4 regions of the Pseudovibrio sp. Ad5 genome follow, and region 1 is predicted to be linked to each of the others. Evidence: riboswitches for the same ligand, from Rfam matches in the RefSeq annotation. Region 1 holds a riboswitch; each other region holds the start of a gene.
The links. A riboswitch is a leader RNA that binds a small molecule or an ion and turns the genes downstream of it on or off. The one in region 1 is predicted to bind thiamine pyrophosphate.

Region 2: another riboswitch for thiamine pyrophosphate. It lies ahead of thiC (phosphomethylpyrimidine synthase ThiC); the one in region 1 lies ahead of PsAD5_RS16155 (hydroxyethylthiazole kinase).
Region 3: another riboswitch for thiamine pyrophosphate. It lies ahead of PsAD5_RS06795 (ABC transporter permease); the one in region 1 lies ahead of PsAD5_RS16155 (hydroxyethylthiazole kinase).
Region 4: another riboswitch for thiamine pyrophosphate. It lies ahead of thiB (thiamine ABC transporter substrate binding subunit); the one in region 1 lies ahead of PsAD5_RS16155 (hydroxyethylthiazole kinase).

Annotation. Positions count from the first base shown of each region.
Region 1 is NZ_LMCH01000057.1:302,604-306,814, reverse strand. It holds gene PsAD5_RS16165 (xanthine dehydrogenase family protein molybdopterin-binding subunit) at 1-1,067, shown strand, start outside; gene PsAD5_RS16160 (Lrp/AsnC ligand binding domain-containing protein) at 1,138-1,374, opposite strand; TPP riboswitch at 1,585-1,693, shown strand; gene PsAD5_RS16155 (hydroxyethylthiazole kinase) at 1,735-2,490, shown strand; gene thiD (bifunctional hydroxymethylpyrimidine kinase/phosphomethylpyrimidine kinase) at 2,490-3,293, shown strand; gene PsAD5_RS16145 (TRAP transporter substrate-binding protein) at 3,306-4,211, shown strand, end outside.
Region 2 is NZ_LMCH01000004.1:30,708-34,918, reverse strand. It holds gene PsAD5_RS02250 (hypothetical protein) at 1-1,169, opposite strand, end outside; TPP riboswitch at 1,353-1,473, shown strand; gene thiC (phosphomethylpyrimidine synthase ThiC) at 1,589-3,388, shown strand; gene PsAD5_RS02240 (FAD-dependent oxidoreductase) at 3,385-4,211, shown strand, end outside.
Region 3 is NZ_LMCH01000010.1:48,024-52,234, forward strand. It holds gene PsAD5_RS06790 (hypothetical protein) at 1-1,662, shown strand, start outside; TPP riboswitch at 1,792-1,899, shown strand; gene PsAD5_RS06795 (ABC transporter permease) at 2,074-2,784, shown strand; gene PsAD5_RS06800 (ABC transporter substrate-binding protein) at 2,811-3,749, shown strand; gene PsAD5_RS06805 (CHASE2 domain-containing protein) at 3,822-4,211, opposite strand, start outside.
Region 4 is NZ_LMCH01000020.1:19,786-23,996, forward strand. It holds gene PsAD5_RS11590 (thiamine/thiamine pyrophosphate ABC transporter permease ThiP) at 1-890, opposite strand, end outside; gene thiB (thiamine ABC transporter substrate binding subunit) at 866-1,858, opposite strand; TPP riboswitch at 1,880-1,986, opposite strand; gene katG (catalase/peroxidase HPI) at 2,103-4,211, opposite strand, start outside.

The sequences.
Region 1 (4,211 bases):
TGCCTTATACGACAGCGCTTGGCCGCATGTATGATACGGGTTCCTTTGGAACTCACCTGACCAAGGCGCTGGACGAGATTCATTATTCGACGTTTGCGGAGCGTGAAGCGGAGAGCAAGGCAAAAGGTTTGTATCGCGGTGTTGGGCTATCGACCTATGTGGAGGCGTGTGCCTTTGCCGGCGGGGAGGAAGCTAAGCTTGAGCTTAACACGAACGGCAGCGTTACTTTGCTGATTGGAACGCAGAGCAACGGTCAGGGTCACGCCACTGCATATGGCCAAGTCATTGCAGAACATCTTGGTTTGCAGCTTGATCAGGTTGAGATGGTGCAGGGAGATACGGACCGTGTTGCGACTGGTGGTGGTACCGGTGGATCGCGGTCCATTCCGATTGGAATGCCATCTGTGAAAGCGGCTTCTGAAACGCTGGTTAAGAAGATCAAAGAGATCGCCAGTGAGAAGCTTGAGGTTGGTGTTGGGGATCTGACGTTGGAAGACGGGCAGGTGCGCGTGGTTGGTACCGACCAACAAGTCAGCCTTGTTGATGTGGCTGGTTCGCAACCGGAGACCTTGAGTGCAGCGGAAAAAGTCATGCAGGATGAATGTACTTATCCCAATGGCACGCATGTGTGTGAGGTGGAGATTGATCCGGAAACGGGCAAGACGGACGTGGTCAGTTATGTGATCGTGGATGATTTTGGCGTGACGGTGAATCCGATGCTGCTGGCGGGTCAGGTGCATGGTGGTGCGGGGCAGGCGATCTCGCAGGCGCTTTGCGAGAACACGGTTTATGATGAAACCGGGCAGCTGCTGTCAGCGTCCTTCATGGACTATCATGTTGCACGTGCTGATGATTTGCCGAATTTCGACTTCTCGACGAGCAACGTTCCTTCCACGACAAATGCGATGGGCATCAAAGGTGCTGGTGAGGCTGGTTCTATTGGAGCGGCGCCGGCGGTGATGAATGCTGTGCAGTATGCGTTGCGCAAGAATGCAGGTGTTGAGCATATAGATATGCCCGCGACGCCGGTTGCTGTCTGGAGTGCTATTCAGGACGCTCAGAGTTAAGCCATCAAGATAGTAAAGCTTGAAAAGAGATTGTGCAGGCGGGCTGGTGTCCCGCCTGTTTTCGTAGGTATCAGAACGCTTTGAAGGTGATGATGGTTCTGGTGTCCTGGATGCCTTCGAAGACCTGAACCTTGTTTGCAACGAAGTGTCCGATGTCTTCGTTATCATCGATGTAGAATTTGGCCAGCAGGTCGAAATCCCCGGAGGTGGAGTAAATCTCGGAGGCGACTTCCGCGTCTGCGATGGCGTTGGCAACCTGATAGGTTTTTCCGAGCTGGCATTTGATCTGTACAAAGAACGGAATCATAAATCTGCTATCCTTCTGTCCCGAAAGGCTGATTTGTCTTTCAGGGATGCGCTCAAATTTGAGTTTGCGTTGTTTTGTGAGCATTTTGCGTTGAAGCTGCGTTTTTTTGCAAGCTTTTGCGTTTTTTATGCGAAATCTACCCCCAGTTGCCTTTTGTCGCTGCCTCTCGTTTCCGCTTGCAGTTCGCTCTCTTGTTTGCTAGCAAAAAATTCTAACCAATGGGGGTGCTCGGAAGTGACTGACGGGCTGAGAGGCGCAAAGCCAACTCCTAGAACCTGATCCGGATTGTGCCGGCGGAGGGAATTGGGATGAGTACCAAGGTAATCGTTCCCGCCGTAATCTATAGGGGAGCGAAAACAAATGTCCTACACAAATGAAAATCTCTGGGAAGTCTTTGAGAGCGTGCGTGAGCGTGGGGTTCGGGTTCATTGCCTGACGAATTCTGTTGCGCAGAGCCTTACCGCGAACATCATGTTGGCTTGTAACATTGTGCCTTCCATGACAGCGGCCCATGATGAAATTCCTGCATTCATCGAAAGTGTTGACGGGTTGCTCCTCAATCTTGGTACGCTGGATGGAAAGCGGCGGCATGGTATTCGGCTTGGGCTTGAAGGGGCTGCCAAAAAATCTATGCCCGTGGTGCTGGACCCGGTTAAAGTAGATCGCTCAGACATTCGCATGGAGTTTGCGAAAGATATTCTGAAAGAGAATGTTTCGATCCTCAAAGCAAACATGACTGAGAGCGCTGGGCTGAGTGGAGCTGTTACCGAGAACACACTGATTGTGCGCACCGGTATTGAAGACGCTGTGTTTGGCCGGGAGACAACCTACACCGTGGGCAATGGGCATGCTTATATGGACAAGGTGACTGGCATTGGCTGTGCGCTGGGCGGTGTGCTGGCTGGTTTCGCCGCTACCGAGCCAGATAAGGAACTTGCCGTGCTTGCTGCGCTTGCTGTCTATGGTGTATGCGGCGAGATTGCCGCAGAGCAGGCGAACGGACCGGGAAGCTTCACTCCAGCTTTCATCGATACCCTTTACGGCTTGAAGGCTGACCAGTTCAACGAGCATCTCAAGCTCGAAACAATGAATAATAAAGGTGGGGTATTGGCCTAATGAGTGCGATTGCAGTCACAATTGCAGGGTCGGATTCCGGTGGTGGTGCCGGAATTCAAGCAGACCTGAAGGCCTTTTCGGCTCGTGGGGTCTATGGGGCCAGTGTCATCACTGCACTGACGGCCCAAAATACCAAAGGTGTGACAGGTATTCATGATGTGCCGCCAGCATTTGTGGCAGAGCAGATGGATGCTGTTTTTTCTGACCTGAAGGTGGATGCCGTGAAAATCGGCATGCTTTCACAGCCAGAGATTATCGCTGTTATTGCCACAAAGCTGGCGGAATATAATGTTAAGCGCGTCATCCTTGATCCGGTGATGGTTGCAACTTCTGGTGATGTTTTGTTGCAAAACTCCGCCGTTTCGGTCTTGAAGCAGAAGCTGTTTCCCATGGCGGCGTTGATTACGCCGAATATGCAGGAAGCGGCCTTTTTGCTGGACCAGCCGGTAGCCGAAACCCGTGAAGACATGCACAGACAAGCGTTACTGCTGCTGGACATGGGTGCTAACGGGGTTTTGCTGAAAGGCGGACACGGATCTGATGATACCTGTGATGATCTCTTCCTCTCCCGTGATGTGGAGAGGTGGTATACGGCGCCAAGACATAAAACGCAGAATACACATGGGACTGGCTGTACCTTGTCCTCTGCGATTGCAGCGGAACTGGCCAAGGGGTTGGAGCTGCAAGATGCCATTGGTGAAGCGAAAGAATATATTAGTCAGGCGATTAAAGCTGCGGATACGCTTGACGTAGGCGAGGGACATGGGCCTGTGCACCATTTCCATGAATTCTGGTCTGAATAAAAGGCGGAGATAATGACCAAGAACAAAGAAAACAATCTGACCCGCCGTCAGGCGCTGGGGCTAACTGCTGGGGCGGTTGCCGGTAGCGCTGCACTTGCTGCACCTGCACTGGCTCAGGATGCTGATCCGGTGATCGAATGGCGCATGGTGACCAGCTGGCCCAAGAACCTGCCGGGCCCTGGCATGTCTGCGCAACGCATTTGTGATCGCATCAACATTATGAGTAATGGTCGGATGCGTGTGCGCCTGTTTGCTGCAGGTGAGCTGGTTCCTGCTTTTGAGGTGTTTGACGCTGTTTCAAGCGGCACTGCACAGATGGGTCATTCAGTTGCTTTGTACTGGGCTGGCAAGATGCCGGGTTCGGTGTTTTTTACGACTGTTCCTTTCGGTCTGCTGCCTCAGGAGCACACTGCCTGGGTGGACCAGATGGGTGGACAGGAACTTTGGGATGAGCTTTATGCGCCATTTGGTGTGAAGCCGTTTATGGCTGGTAATGCTGGCCCAACCATGGCGGGCTGGTATCGTGAGCCTGTTGAGACGCTGGATGACCTGAAAGGGCGCAAACTGCGCATGGTAGGTCTTGGTGGTGAAATCATGCGCAAGCTTGGTGTTACTCCGGTCAACATTCCAGCCTCCGAGATTTTCACCAGTCTGCAAACGCGTGTGGTGGATGGTGTAGAGTTTCTCGGTCCATGGACGGACAGTGCGCTGGGCTTCCATAAACTGGTCAAATACTACTACGGTCCAGGCTTTAATAAGCCAAACGGCACCGGTGAGGCAATTGTGAATGCGGTTGCTTTGGAAGGTTTGCCAGCTGAGCTTCAGGCGGTGGTTGAAGAGGCTTGCCGTGTGGAAGCTGACTTGGCGCTTTCTGAGGCCAATGCGCAGAATGCAGCGAGCCTTAAGGTGCTGCAGGAA
Region 2 (4,211 bases), on a different contig from region 1:
GTTCTACCTGAGAACGCTTCAGGTCGGTTGCCCCACCCCTGATTGAGCATATAGGCACACAAGGCATTGCCAATGATCCGTCGGGAGAACGGATGGCCGTAGGCGGTCTCTTCCCAGTCACGGTTGAGGTTCCAATCATCAGTGACATCATGGTCATCAAAGATCATCGCGACCGGAAGATGGGCAAACAGGCGGCGCACCTGACTGAGGCCAACAACAAACTCCTTCAGGATTTTCTGTTCGCTCTCATAGAGCTCTGCTTCTTCTGGTGTCAGTCCTTCGGGGGCATCTGTCTCAACCAGTCCCCATAGCGCCGGAGACCAGACGAGGAGGTACATTGCCAAGAATTCAGCAAGTGTGATCAGATGGTTATGGGCGTGATCAGCAGTGAAGATCGGTTTTTCTACGCCACCGAACAAGACAAGCCAGAGCTTTCGGTTTTTCTCCAGACTTGGGAGAAATTTTTCGCGGCGGTAGTAGGTGTCGCCGTGCTGGTAGAAATCTGATGCCTTATCAGGCACTTTGCTTTCCAAGCCCGCCAGCTGTTCCTCAGTGATACCGAGTTTTTCGATAAGCACATGGATAGCTCGCAGCATGGGGCCAGCAACATCATCTGAGTAAATCTGATCGCCACTCATCACGAGGGCAGCTGGCCATTTTTCCTTATCAACTTTGGTGCCCTTCTCAGCTCTGATGTGCTTTGCCAGAAACAGATCAGCTGCGACCAGACCATCGCCGGATTCGTGATGTGGTTTGCGGCAAGACCCGTGCAGGAGTGAGGAAACTTTTGAGCTTAGCAGAAAGCCTGGGAGTTCCTGATTTTCATAGCAGAGATCAGGAGCCCATACGGAATGATCCTGCCACCCAGCCTCCTCATCATCCTCCATACGCAGAGCAAGGCGGTAACTGATCCAAGTGTCATGCGGTAGAGGGCTTTGGAGAGGTAGATCGATCAGGAGGTAATGGAGATGTACCCCTGCTGAGATCAGGTTTACCTCAGTTTGCGCTTTCGTCAGCTCGTAGGTTTGCGGCTCACGGCCTTGTGGGAGCAAATCCAGTTTCACATCTGCCGGAGCGCGCACTGCGAGCCAGAATGTTAAACGTGAGGTTTCCAGTCGACGCAAGATCGGGCCAGCTAAAACGGATGGGAGAGAATAGTTTTCAAGCATTCGTTGATATTATTTTTCGCGATATCCAGATGTGAAATTCTTAGATGAGAGATAGGAACGCAAACCGCAAAATCCAATAAGTGTCAGCGACTCCCCTCTCATAAAATCCAACTTACAAAAGATTTCTGAACCTCGCCTGAACCGAACCTGCCTTGACACTAGTTCATAATCGTTCTAGCAAAATCATGTCTGCAGGGGAGTCTCACCAAGGAGACTGAGAGGCTGACAGAGCGCAAGCTCGGCGACGCGACCCTTAGAACCTGACCCAGTTGATACTGGCGTAGGAAGCACGGGTCGCGGGGCCTGTTTGAAGGGCCAGTGTAACAACCGCGATCTTAGCAGCAGAAGTTCTTTCTGCCGTTTCCCAGCCAAAACTCATCTGGTGTCTTTTTCGAGTTATGAACTTGAGGAGCACCATTATGACGACGCCGAACCCATCCATCACCACAGGCGCTTTGCCAGCAGCGCGCAAAATCTATGTTCGTGGCAGCTTGCACGAAGACGTGCTTGTGCCCATGCGCGAAATCAGCGTTCACCCGACAGCAGGTGAACCACCGCTGCCAGTCTATGATAGTTCCGGCCCATACACAGACCCAACGGCAACAACGAATATTTCTGAAGGTTTGCCTGCTCTACGGCGCAAGTGGATTGAGGTGCGCGGTGACACTGAGGAGTATGATGGCCGCGAGATTAAACCTGAAGACAATGGTTTTGTGAAAGGCGACCGGCTTGTTCCTGAGTTTCCGGTGAAGCCTCGCCCCTTGCGCGGAAAGGACGGTAAAGCCGTCACCCAGCTGGCTTATGCCCGCGCTGGCATTATCACACCGGAGATGGAGTTTATCGCCATCCGCGAAAACCAGTTGCGGGAAGCGGTTGCAGAAGAGCGGTGTGGCAATGACTGGGGTGCGAGCATTCCAGATTATGTAACACCAGAGTTTGTACGTGATGAAGTGGCAGCTGGCCGCGCGATCATTCCGTCGAACATCAACCACCCTGAGAGTGAGCCGATGATCATCGGGCGGAACTTTCTGGTCAAGATCAACGCCAATATGGGTACATCTGCTGTTACCTCCTCCATGGAAGAGGAAGTCGACAAGATGGTGTGGTCGATCCGCTGGGGTGCTGACACGGTGATGGATCTGTCTACCGGTCGTAACATTCACAACACCCGTGAATGGATCATCCGCAACAGTCCTGTACCGATTGGGACCGTCCCGCTTTATCAGGCACTTGAGAAGGTGAATGGAGTTGCGGAAGATCTGACTTGGGAAATCTTCCGCGACACGTTGATTGAGCAGGCAGAGCAAGGGGTTGATTACTTCACCATCCATGCTGGCGTGCGCCTTCACATGGTGCCGATGACCGTTAATCGCGTGACGGGGATTGTCTCCCGTGGCGGTTCCATCATGGCGAAGTGGTGTCTGCATCATCACAAAGACAGCTTCCTCTATGAGCACTTTGACGAGATCTGCGATATTTGCCGCCAGTACGATGTGGCGTTTTCTCTTGGTGATGGATTGCGTCCGGGTTCCATTGCAGATGCAAATGATGAAGCCCAGTTTGCCGAGTTGGAGACGCTTGGGGAGCTGACCAAGATTGCATGGGCCAAGGATTGTCAGGTGATGATTGAAGGCCCGGGTCATGTGGCCATGCACAAGATCAAAGAGAACATGGATAAGCAGCTGGAATGCTGCCATGAAGCACCGTTTTACACGCTTGGCCCTCTCACCACGGATATCGCGCCCGGATATGATCACATCACCTCCGGCATCGGTGCTGCGATGATCGGGTGGTTTGGCTGCGCCATGCTTTGCTATGTGACACCGAAAGAGCATTTAGGGTTGCCGGACCGGGATGATGTGAAAACCGGTGTGATTACCTATAAGATTGCAGCTCACGCCGCTGATCTTGCGAAAGGATTGCCGGGTGCCCAGCGGCGGGATGATGCCTTATCTCGTGCTCGCTTTGAATTCCGCTGGGAGGATCAATTCAACCTCTCTCTCGATCCCGATACTGCGCGAGAGTTCCACGATGAAACTCTGCCGAAAGACGCGCATAAAGTGGCTCATTTCTGCTCTATGTGCGGACCTAAGTTCTGTTCCATGCGGATCTCGCACGATATCCGCGCGGAGGCCCAGAAGGAAGGTATGGAGGCTATGGCAGCCAAGTTCCGCGAAGGCGGCAAGTTGTACCTGCCACTTGAAGGGACAGAGCAGTGATTACGATTGCAGGAGCCGGCCTTGCGGGGCTGGCTTCCGCCTATGAGCTAGCAAAGCGCGGTGCATCCGTCACTATCTTTGAAAAATCCGCTAAACCGGGCGAAAGCAGTGTCGCACGGTTTGCCGGCGGCATGCTTGCTCCGTTTTGCGAGCGTGAAAGCGCAGAAGAAGACGTTGTTACACTTGGGGTGCAAGCCGCTGATTGGTGGTCTCAGGTAACGCTTGTGACCCGGCACGGAACGCTGGTGGTTACTCCGCCGCGCGATCAGGCCGAGCTGACCCGTTTTGCACGGCGGACCTCACACTTTACCGAGGTGAACGGTCAAGCGATCTCAGAGCTGGAGCCAGCATTGGCTGGACGCTTTGAGCGTGGGCTGTTTTTCAAAGAGGAAGCTCATCTGGACCCACGGCAGGCACTGGCTGACCTGACAGGGGCTGTTCAGGAGCTTGGGGTAGAGATCCAATATGGAAGGACTGCACCTGAGCGGGTCAATCTCAATTGCACAGCAACCGCATCCAGCCTTCCTGACTTGCGGGCTGTGCGCGGTGAGATGGCGATTTTGCATTGTCCTGAGGTTCAGCTTTCCCGTGTCATCCGGCTCTTACACCCACGTATGCCGCTTTATCTGGTCCCGCGGGCTGATGGTTTATTCATGATTGGCGGGACCATGGTGGAGAGTAATTCTGAACGTCCTCCTACTCTTCGCTCCCTTACAGAAATGCTGAGCACAGCCTTTGCCATTCACCCTGCCTTTGCCGAGGCCAGTGTGGTTGAAATTGGAGCGGGATTGCGTCCAGCGTTTCCAGACAACTTGCCTCGACT
Region 3 (4,211 bases), on a different contig from region 1:
AAGCAACTTAAAAGTTACGACCCACCTCTGTCTCCCTCCCAGATCACTGAGGAGCAGCTGAAGCTTGAAGAGGCCATTCGTAAGGTCGAAGCGGAAGCTGCTCGTGAGTCTCTCGGGTTGGGGCGGTCTAAAACCACCCCAGCTCCAAGTGCTCCAAAACCTGCAGCTCCAGAAATCTCTGCTGCATCTTCACCCGCTGGCGATACGCCTAAGGCAGGTACAAAGGCCGATACTCCAGCGCGCGATGAGCCGAAAGCACCTGCTGCTAAAGCAGACGTGTTTAAAGAGGCGGTTCGTGCTGCTCAGGATCTCGGCAACGCCGCACATCAAGCCAATCAGATGGCGCGTGATCAGCTGCCTGAAGCTTCCAGCGAGCGCAAAGAGCCTGACCTTGGCTCCATGGATGACAAAGAGACGGGTGAACCTGCTGCGTCTCTGCCAACCAAAGGTGCTGTTGAGACGAGCGCAGAAGAGCGCTCTTGGGTGCCGGGTGAGGCACGCCGAACCAAGCTGGAAACAAAAAGTAAGTCGCGTCCTGAGATCGATGAGCCTGCCAAGGTTAAGCCAAAGACAAGCCGTAAGCCTGCTTCCTCCCGCAAGCCAGCCGTTGCGCAGCGCGTTGGCGATGCGATTGAGCAGGAAGAAGGGCTGAAGCCTTCCAATACATCGGGTATTGTCGGCATCATTGTGGTCATACTGATAATCTTGGGCGTTACCGCAGGTGTCTATAGTCTGCGCGATGTTATTCTCTCTTTAGTGCTTCCAGTTGAAACCGGTGAGACTGTTGCGCCAGAGAGCGCACCTTCTAATGAAGATGAGCCGCTTCGGGTTCAGCCGGAACGCACGCCAAAGAAGAACACTGACCGCTTGTTGCCATCAGATGAAGGGGCAAAGGTTTCTCCGGATGCGACACGGGTGCAGACTACCCGGATTACCCGGAATTCTTCCAGCGCAGCGCCAACCGAGGCAGTAACTGAGCCTCCAGTCGTGCGTGTGGTCGAAGCTCCAGCAGCACCGGTAGAAGACACGCCTTCTGCGCAGGTTTTGCCGGTGACCGAACCTGCACAGCAGAGTACTGCAGTTGAGACCAATTCTGTACCACCTGCTGAAACCATTGGAACCGAAGCTGCGGTTTCTCCTGTTGCACAACAGAGCATACTTTACGAAGAGGCTTTGACGCCGGGTGCGGCAGGTTCTGCATCACGCGGGAACGTTGTTTGGTCATTGGATGAAGCTAATGGCGATTCTGTCATCAAGGCTGTTGCGACGCTGCCATCTCGTAACTTCTCTGTTGAGATGACGTTGAAGCCGAATAGTGATCAGTCTTTGCCAGCCAGCCATCTGCTTGAGCTGAACTTCATCTTCCCAGAAGGATTTGATGGCAAAGGTGTTGAGAAGGTGCCTGGCCTGATCCTGAAGAAGACAGAGTCCGAAGCAGGTGATCCGCTTGATGGTGCTGCCGTGAAGGTTTCTGACACTCTCTTCTGGATTGCGCTGTCTGACAGTGATGAAGAAAAAGCAAAGAACCTGAAGCGTCTTTCTGAGCGTGAGTGGATTGATGTTCCACTGCTGTATAACAGCGGTCGCCGTGCAATGTTGACCTTTGAAAAAGGTACAACCGGCAACAAAGTTATCGCAGAGGCAATCAAGAGCTGGAAGTAATCTAGTTTCAGATATTTAGATTAGATTTCAAAGGCCTTGGCTCTCTCAGAGCTGAGGCCTTTTTCATTATGCTGTCGTCCGTCAGAGCAAAATCTGCTTGCATCCTTCAGCAGAAACGCGCATGTTCCTTGCTATTCCGAGGGGTGCTTTTCTTTCGAAAAGCTGAGATTGCGATGAGCTAAACCCTTTGAACCTGATCCGGGTAATGCCGGCGAAGGGACGGGACCTGAGCCATTCTTCCCGGATCTCCATGTTTGCATTTTGCTGTAACGGGAGCTCCTGTGCTGAAAACATCCCAGAGAGCTAATGTAGCTCCGTTCTTCCGCCTGTTTGTGATGCCCAATACCATTGTTGGGAGTCTGCATGCTGAAGCGAGCTTTGAAACGAATTCTCCGAAGTCTTTTCGGGATTTTGCTTTTTATCGCCATTTGGGAAAGTGTGGTTCGGATTGGAGAGTTTCCTCCGTTTCTCTTGCCAGGTCCGGCGGCGGTTTTTTCCGCTTTTCTCAATCAGGGCGTCTTTCTGCTGCATCATGCAGGCATTACCGCTTGGGAGACTGTTCTCGGTTTTCTCTTTGGCGTGAGCGCTGGAGCTTCGCTGGCTGTTTTGCTGGCAGTGTCTCCTCGGATACGCCTGTTTCTGCTGCCTCCGATTGCAGCGACCCAATCTCTTCCTGTGTTTGCAATTGCACCGCTTCTGGTGCTGTGGTTCGGCTTTGGGCTCGCCTCCAAGGTTGTGATGGCCGTGATTGTGATCTTCTTTTCTGTGACCTCGACCTTCTTCGATGGTTTGCGCAGGACTGATCAATCACTGCTCGACCTTGGCAAGCTGCACGGTCTGAACCGCTGGCAAACACTTCGCTACATTCGCATTCCAGCCGCCTTGCCATCTCTGGCTTCTGGTATGCGCATTGCAGCGGTGTTCGCTCCTATTGGGGCGGTGGTTGGAGAGTGGGTTGGTGCAAAAGGGGGACTAGCTTTCATCATGTTGCAATCCAATGCACGCATGCAAACAGCGACGATGTTTGCGGCGTTGATTTTGCTTGCGGTGATGGTGTTGAGCCTGAGGGCAGTTGTTGAGTTCGCCACTTCTCGGATGATCTATTGGCAGAAAGAGATCTAGGTCTCAGAGTATGAGGACGTAACCTTATGAAAAAACTAGGTATGCTGTTTGGTGCGGCAATGCTTGCGAGCACGCTTCAAGTGCAAGCAGCGGACAAGCTGACTGTGTTGCTGGATTGGTTTGCGAATCCAGACCATGCACCAATCGTGGTTGCCAAGGCACGGGGTTTCTTTGAAAAAGAGGGCCTTGATGTTGAGCTGATTGAGCCTGCTGATCCTTCCATGCCACCAAAGCTTGTTGCAGCAGGGCAGGGTGATATTGCGGTTTCCTATCAGCAGACGTTGCACCCTCAGATTGATGAGGGCATGCCGTTGATGCGGATCGGGACGCTGGTCTCTACACCTCTGAACACGCTAATTGTTTTGGAAAACGGACCGATCAAGGAGATTGCAGACCTGAAAGGCAAGCGTATTGGTTATTCCACATCCGGGTTTGAGAACGCCATGCTTGGGAAGATGCTTTCCAATGCAGGTCTAAGTTCTGATGATGTGGAGCTGATCAACGTAAACTTCTCGCTCTCACCATCTTTGATGGCTGGGCAGGTTGATGCGGTGATTGGTGGTTATCGTAACTTCGAGCTGAACCAGATGGAGATTGAAGGTGCGAAAGGTCGCGCGTTTTATCCTGAAGAGAACGGTGTGCCTGTCTATGATGAGCTGATTTATGTGGCTCACAAAGACAAGCTGGATGATCCGCGTTTGAAGAAGTTCATCAATGCGATTGAGGCAGCTACCGTTTATCTGCTTAATAATCCGCAGGACTCCTGGAAGAGCTTCCTTGAGATCTATCCAAATCTGGATGATGAGCTGAACAAGCGTGCCTGGGCGGATACTCTGCCGCGTTTTGCCAGCCGTCCAGCTGCTTTGGACAATGGTCGCTATGAACGGTTTGCAAACTTTCTGATTGAGCAGGGGCTCATTAAAACAGCGCCTCCAGTTGAAACCTACGCGGTTGAACTGCGCTAACCGGTATAGGTCTAAACTAAAATTTGAGCCTCCGAGTTTCGGGGGCTCTTTTTATTTGCAGGCCAAATGCCGTTATTGCGCTGCATCCTTGACCGCTTCGTGTTGAGCCAGATCGCTAAGGATGTATTTCTCAAAAGCAGCATAGATGGTGTTGTACTCGCCCTCAGAGAGTGATTTGCATTCATCTACCAGTGTCAGGGCTTTCTTCTTGTCATTCTCCTCAAACAGCGCGAAGACCATGTTGCAGTGGACGTTCTTGAGCTTGAGGAAGTTTTCTGAGAAGGCGAGCGACGGATCACCTAGCAACGCAAACGAACGCATCTGGTAACGGCTGGTTTTGACTGGAATTGTCTCCAAAGCTGCCAGTTCAGGCATCTGACCGCGTGTGGTTTCGCACATAAGAACGCTATGACCGGCATCTTTGCAATGACGGGCTAAATCTTCTGCTAAATCAACGCATTT
Region 4 (4,211 bases), on a different contig from region 1:
CTGAGCGGCAAAAGCAAAAAGAATGTTGCAAGCAAAATCCAGAAGGCGTCTGCAACAGGTGCACCACCATCCCAGCGCCGGATCGCTCGGTCCAGTCCTGCACCAAACCCTTCACCGCGTGAGAGCTTCAGCGCCGCAAAGGCAGCAGCAGCGGTAAGCGTGAGTTGCAATGCAGAAAGCAGCGCGGCACGGCCAAGATCAAAATCGTATGTAAAAGCCTGGTAGATCGCCAGCTCAATAGTTGTCGCCCGTGGCCCACCACCAAGCGTCAGAGCAACAGCAAAGCTTGTCAGGCAGATCGCAAAGATCACAGCCAGTGCTCCGGGTAAAATGCGCGCGAGCATGGGGAGTTCAATCAGCCGAAACAGGGCTTTTCCATCACACCCAAGTTGCGCTGCAAGGCGAAAGCGCTCTGAGGGAACCTCTTGCCACCCCTGCAAAATCAATCGGGTTGCCAGCGGAAGGTTGAAGAAAACATGAGCCAGCACAACACCGTGGAGGCCATAAATGCGAATGGGTGAAGCACCAAAATAAACAAGCATATCAGATATCCAGCCCGCACGGCCAAACACCTGTAGCAACCCAAGAATGGCAACGATAACTGGTAGAATGAAGGGGGCACCAAGCAGTGCAATGAGCAAACTGCGGCCCGGAAACCGCCGTCGCGCCAGCGCGCGCGCAACCGGCACAGCCAGCGCAACACTGATCACAGCAGAAAGCACGGCCTGCGTGAGCGTAAACTTGAGAGCGGCCCAATCGGAAGAGGAGAAGCCGTGACCCGCTTCAGCTCGCAGTGCAACCGCGGCCAACGTGCCAAGTATGAGTGCCGCGACAAGAAATGCCGCGGCAACACCGGGAAGCGAACTTACTGGCTGAGCGCTTCTAGCCATTCCGGCAGAGCCTCACGTCTTGCAGCAGCAGCTTCTTCAGGCTTAAAGAACAAAGCTTTTTCCGGCACCTGCAGTGTGTCAAAGCCAGCAGGTAAACCACCTTTAGGTGTCACAGCAGGATACATCCAGTTGGTTGTTGGAATGATTGTCTGGAAAGCATCTGAAACCATGAAGCTTAGGAACTTGTCTGCCAACTCTGGCTGATCAGTCCCGGCAAGCTTTGCCGCTACTTCAACCTGCATGTAATGGCCTTCTTCAAACGCGGCAGTGGTCTTGCTGTTATCTTCCTCGGCAATCAGGTGGTAAGCCGGAGACGTGGTGTAGCTGAGCACCATCTCCGCTTCCCCATCAAGGAAAAGACCGTAGGCTTCAGACCAACCTTTTGTAACCGTCACGATGTTATCGGAAAGATCCGCCCACACATCAGCAGCTTCGTCTCCGTAAGCCGCTTTCACCCAAAGCAGCAGCCCGAGGCCGGGTGTAGAGGAGCGTGGATCTTGAATAAGGATCTTGGCATCGCTCTTCGCAAGCTCGCGGAAGTTGGTTGGTACGGTTTCGCCAGCCTTGTGTACGAAGGCAAAGTAGCCCCAGTCGTACGGCACAAAGGTTTCGTCAGCCCACTCCACTGGCAGAGTGTATTGGGCTTCAACAGTGTGTGGTGCAAACAGGCCAGTTTTCTTGGCAGTCTCTACCAGATTGGTGTCCAGACCCAGCACCACATCGGCATCCGAGTTTTTACCTTCAAGACGAATGCGGGAAAGCAGTGCTGCGCCATCTTCGACGCCAACAAGTTTCAGGTCACACTCGCATACAGCCTCAAACGCTTCTTCCACTTTTGGGCCTGGGCCCCAGTCAGAAACGAAGCTGTCGTATGTGTAAACTGTCAGTTGAGGCTTCTCAACAGCCATCGCTGATGTTGCAGTGAGTAATCCCGCAGCAATTAACAGATGTTTCAAGTCATCCTCCATTGCGGCGAGAGGGCAAGGATGGATGAAACCGGTACCCTTCCCTCCGCCGGTTCTAGCCGGTTCAGGTTCAACGGGTTCGCCACTAAAGCATCTCAGCACGACAAATACGCGCACCCCGAGGTCAAGCGGTTCTTAACCGGAAAAACACAGAAGCGCAACTGGATATAGCCAGCGTCTGGAGAGCACCTGTAGGGAGTTGCAATAAAAAGCCCGGGCAGTTTCCTGCCCGGACTGGTCGCATTTATTAGGCTGTCAGGTCGAAGCGGTCGGCGTTCATGACCTTGGTCCATGTTGCCACGAAGTCGCGGACGAACTTTTCGTGGTTGTCATCCTGAGCATACACTTCAGCATAAGCGCGCAGGATTGAGTTGGAGCCAAACACAAGATCTGCACTGGTTGCAGTCCACTTAGGCTTGCCAGATTTGCGGTCGCGGATCTCATAGGTGCCATCTTTGAGTGGATGCCAGCTGTTGTCCATATCGGTCAGGTTGACGAAGAAGTCCGTTGTCAGCTGACCTTCGCGGTCCGTGAAGACACCGTGCTTTGATCCGCCATAATTGGCACCAAGAACGCGCAGACCACCAACGAGTGCAGTCATTTCCCAGCCAGTGAGGCGGAGGAGCTGAGCACGATCCAGCATCATTTCTTCCGGGCTAACAGCGTACTCTTGCTTCTGCCAGTTACGGAAGCCATCAGAAATAGGCTCCAATACAGAGAAGGATGTCGCATCAGTCATCGCATCTGTTGCATCACCGCGACCAGAAGCAAATGGAACTTCCACGTTGAAACCAGCTGCTTTGATGGCATTTTCTACACCAACGTTGCCTGCCAGCACGATCACATCTGCGACTGAGGCTCCTGCCTGCGCTGCGATTGGTTCAAGCACAGCCAGAACTTTGGCAAGCCGGTCTGGCTCATTGCCAACCCAATCCTTTTGAGGAGCAAGGCGGATACGAGCACCGTTGGCACCACCGCGCATATCAGAGCCGCGATAGGTACGTGCGCTGTCCCAAGCGGTTTTGATCAGATCTTCATTGCTCAAACCACTTGCCGCAATTTTTGCTTTCACTGCAACAACATCATAGTTGGTGTTGCCCGCCGGAACCGGATCCTGCCAGATAAGGTCTTCTTTCGGCACATCCGGGCCAAGATAATTGGCTCTCGGTCCCATATCGCGGTGGGTCAGCTTGAACCATGCACGCGCAAACGTATCTCTGAAGTACTCAGGATCTGCTATGAATTTCTGACAGTACTCGTTGTAGATCGGGTCAACCTTCATCGCCATGTCCGCATCCGTCATGATTGGATTGTGACGAACAGACGGGTCTGTTGGATCAACAGGTTTGTCTTCTTCCTTGATGGACACAGGTTCCCATTGCCATGCGCCGGCAGGAGATTTTACCTGCTCCCATTCATGGCCGAACAGCATATCAAAGAAACCCATATCGAACGTGGTTGGGTGTGTGGTCCACGCACCCTCGATGCCAGAGGTAAAGGCATTTGTTGCCTTGCCATCCTGTCCGGGGTTAGACCAGCCAAAGCCCTGCTCTTCAAGACCAGCGGCTTCCGGTGCGACACCGATGTTATCGACGGCACCGCGTCCATGGGTTTTACCAACGGTGTGACCACCGCACGTCAGCGCAGCAGTTTCCTCGTCATTCATTGCCATACGAGCAAAGGTTTCGCGGATCTGATCAGCTGTTTTTTGCGGACCGGGAACGCCATTCACGCCTTCCGGGTTCACGTAGATCAAGCCCATATGGGTTGCTGCAAGCGGATTTTCGAGCGTTGAAGGATCATCCAGATCGTCATAGCGCTCTTCACTGCGCGCAAGCCATTCTTTCTCAGATCCCCAATAGGTGTCGATCTCCGGACCCCAGATATCCTCACGGCCAAACCCGAAACCAAAGGTTTTCAGACCCATGGAGTCATAGGCGATAGTGCCTGCGAGAATAATCAGATCAGCCCAGGAGAGAGCGTTGCCGTACTTTTTCTTGATAGGCCAAAGCAAACGGCGGGCTTTATCGAGGCTTGCGTTATCAGGCCAGGAGTTAAGCGGAGCAAAGCGAATGTTGCCGGAACCGCCGCCACCGCGACCATCTGCCAGACGATAAGAGCCAGCTGTGTGCCACGAAAGGCGGATCATCAGGCCACCATAATGACCCCAATCCGCTGGCCACCAGTCCTGACTGTCGGTCATGAGCGCATGAACGTCTGCCTTCACCGCTTCGAAGTCGAGTGATTTAACAGCATCATGATAGTTGAAGCCTGGGTCCATCGGGTTGGTACGCGCACCATGTTGATGGAGGATGTCGAGATTCAAAGCATCAGGCCACCATCGGGTAACCGGCTT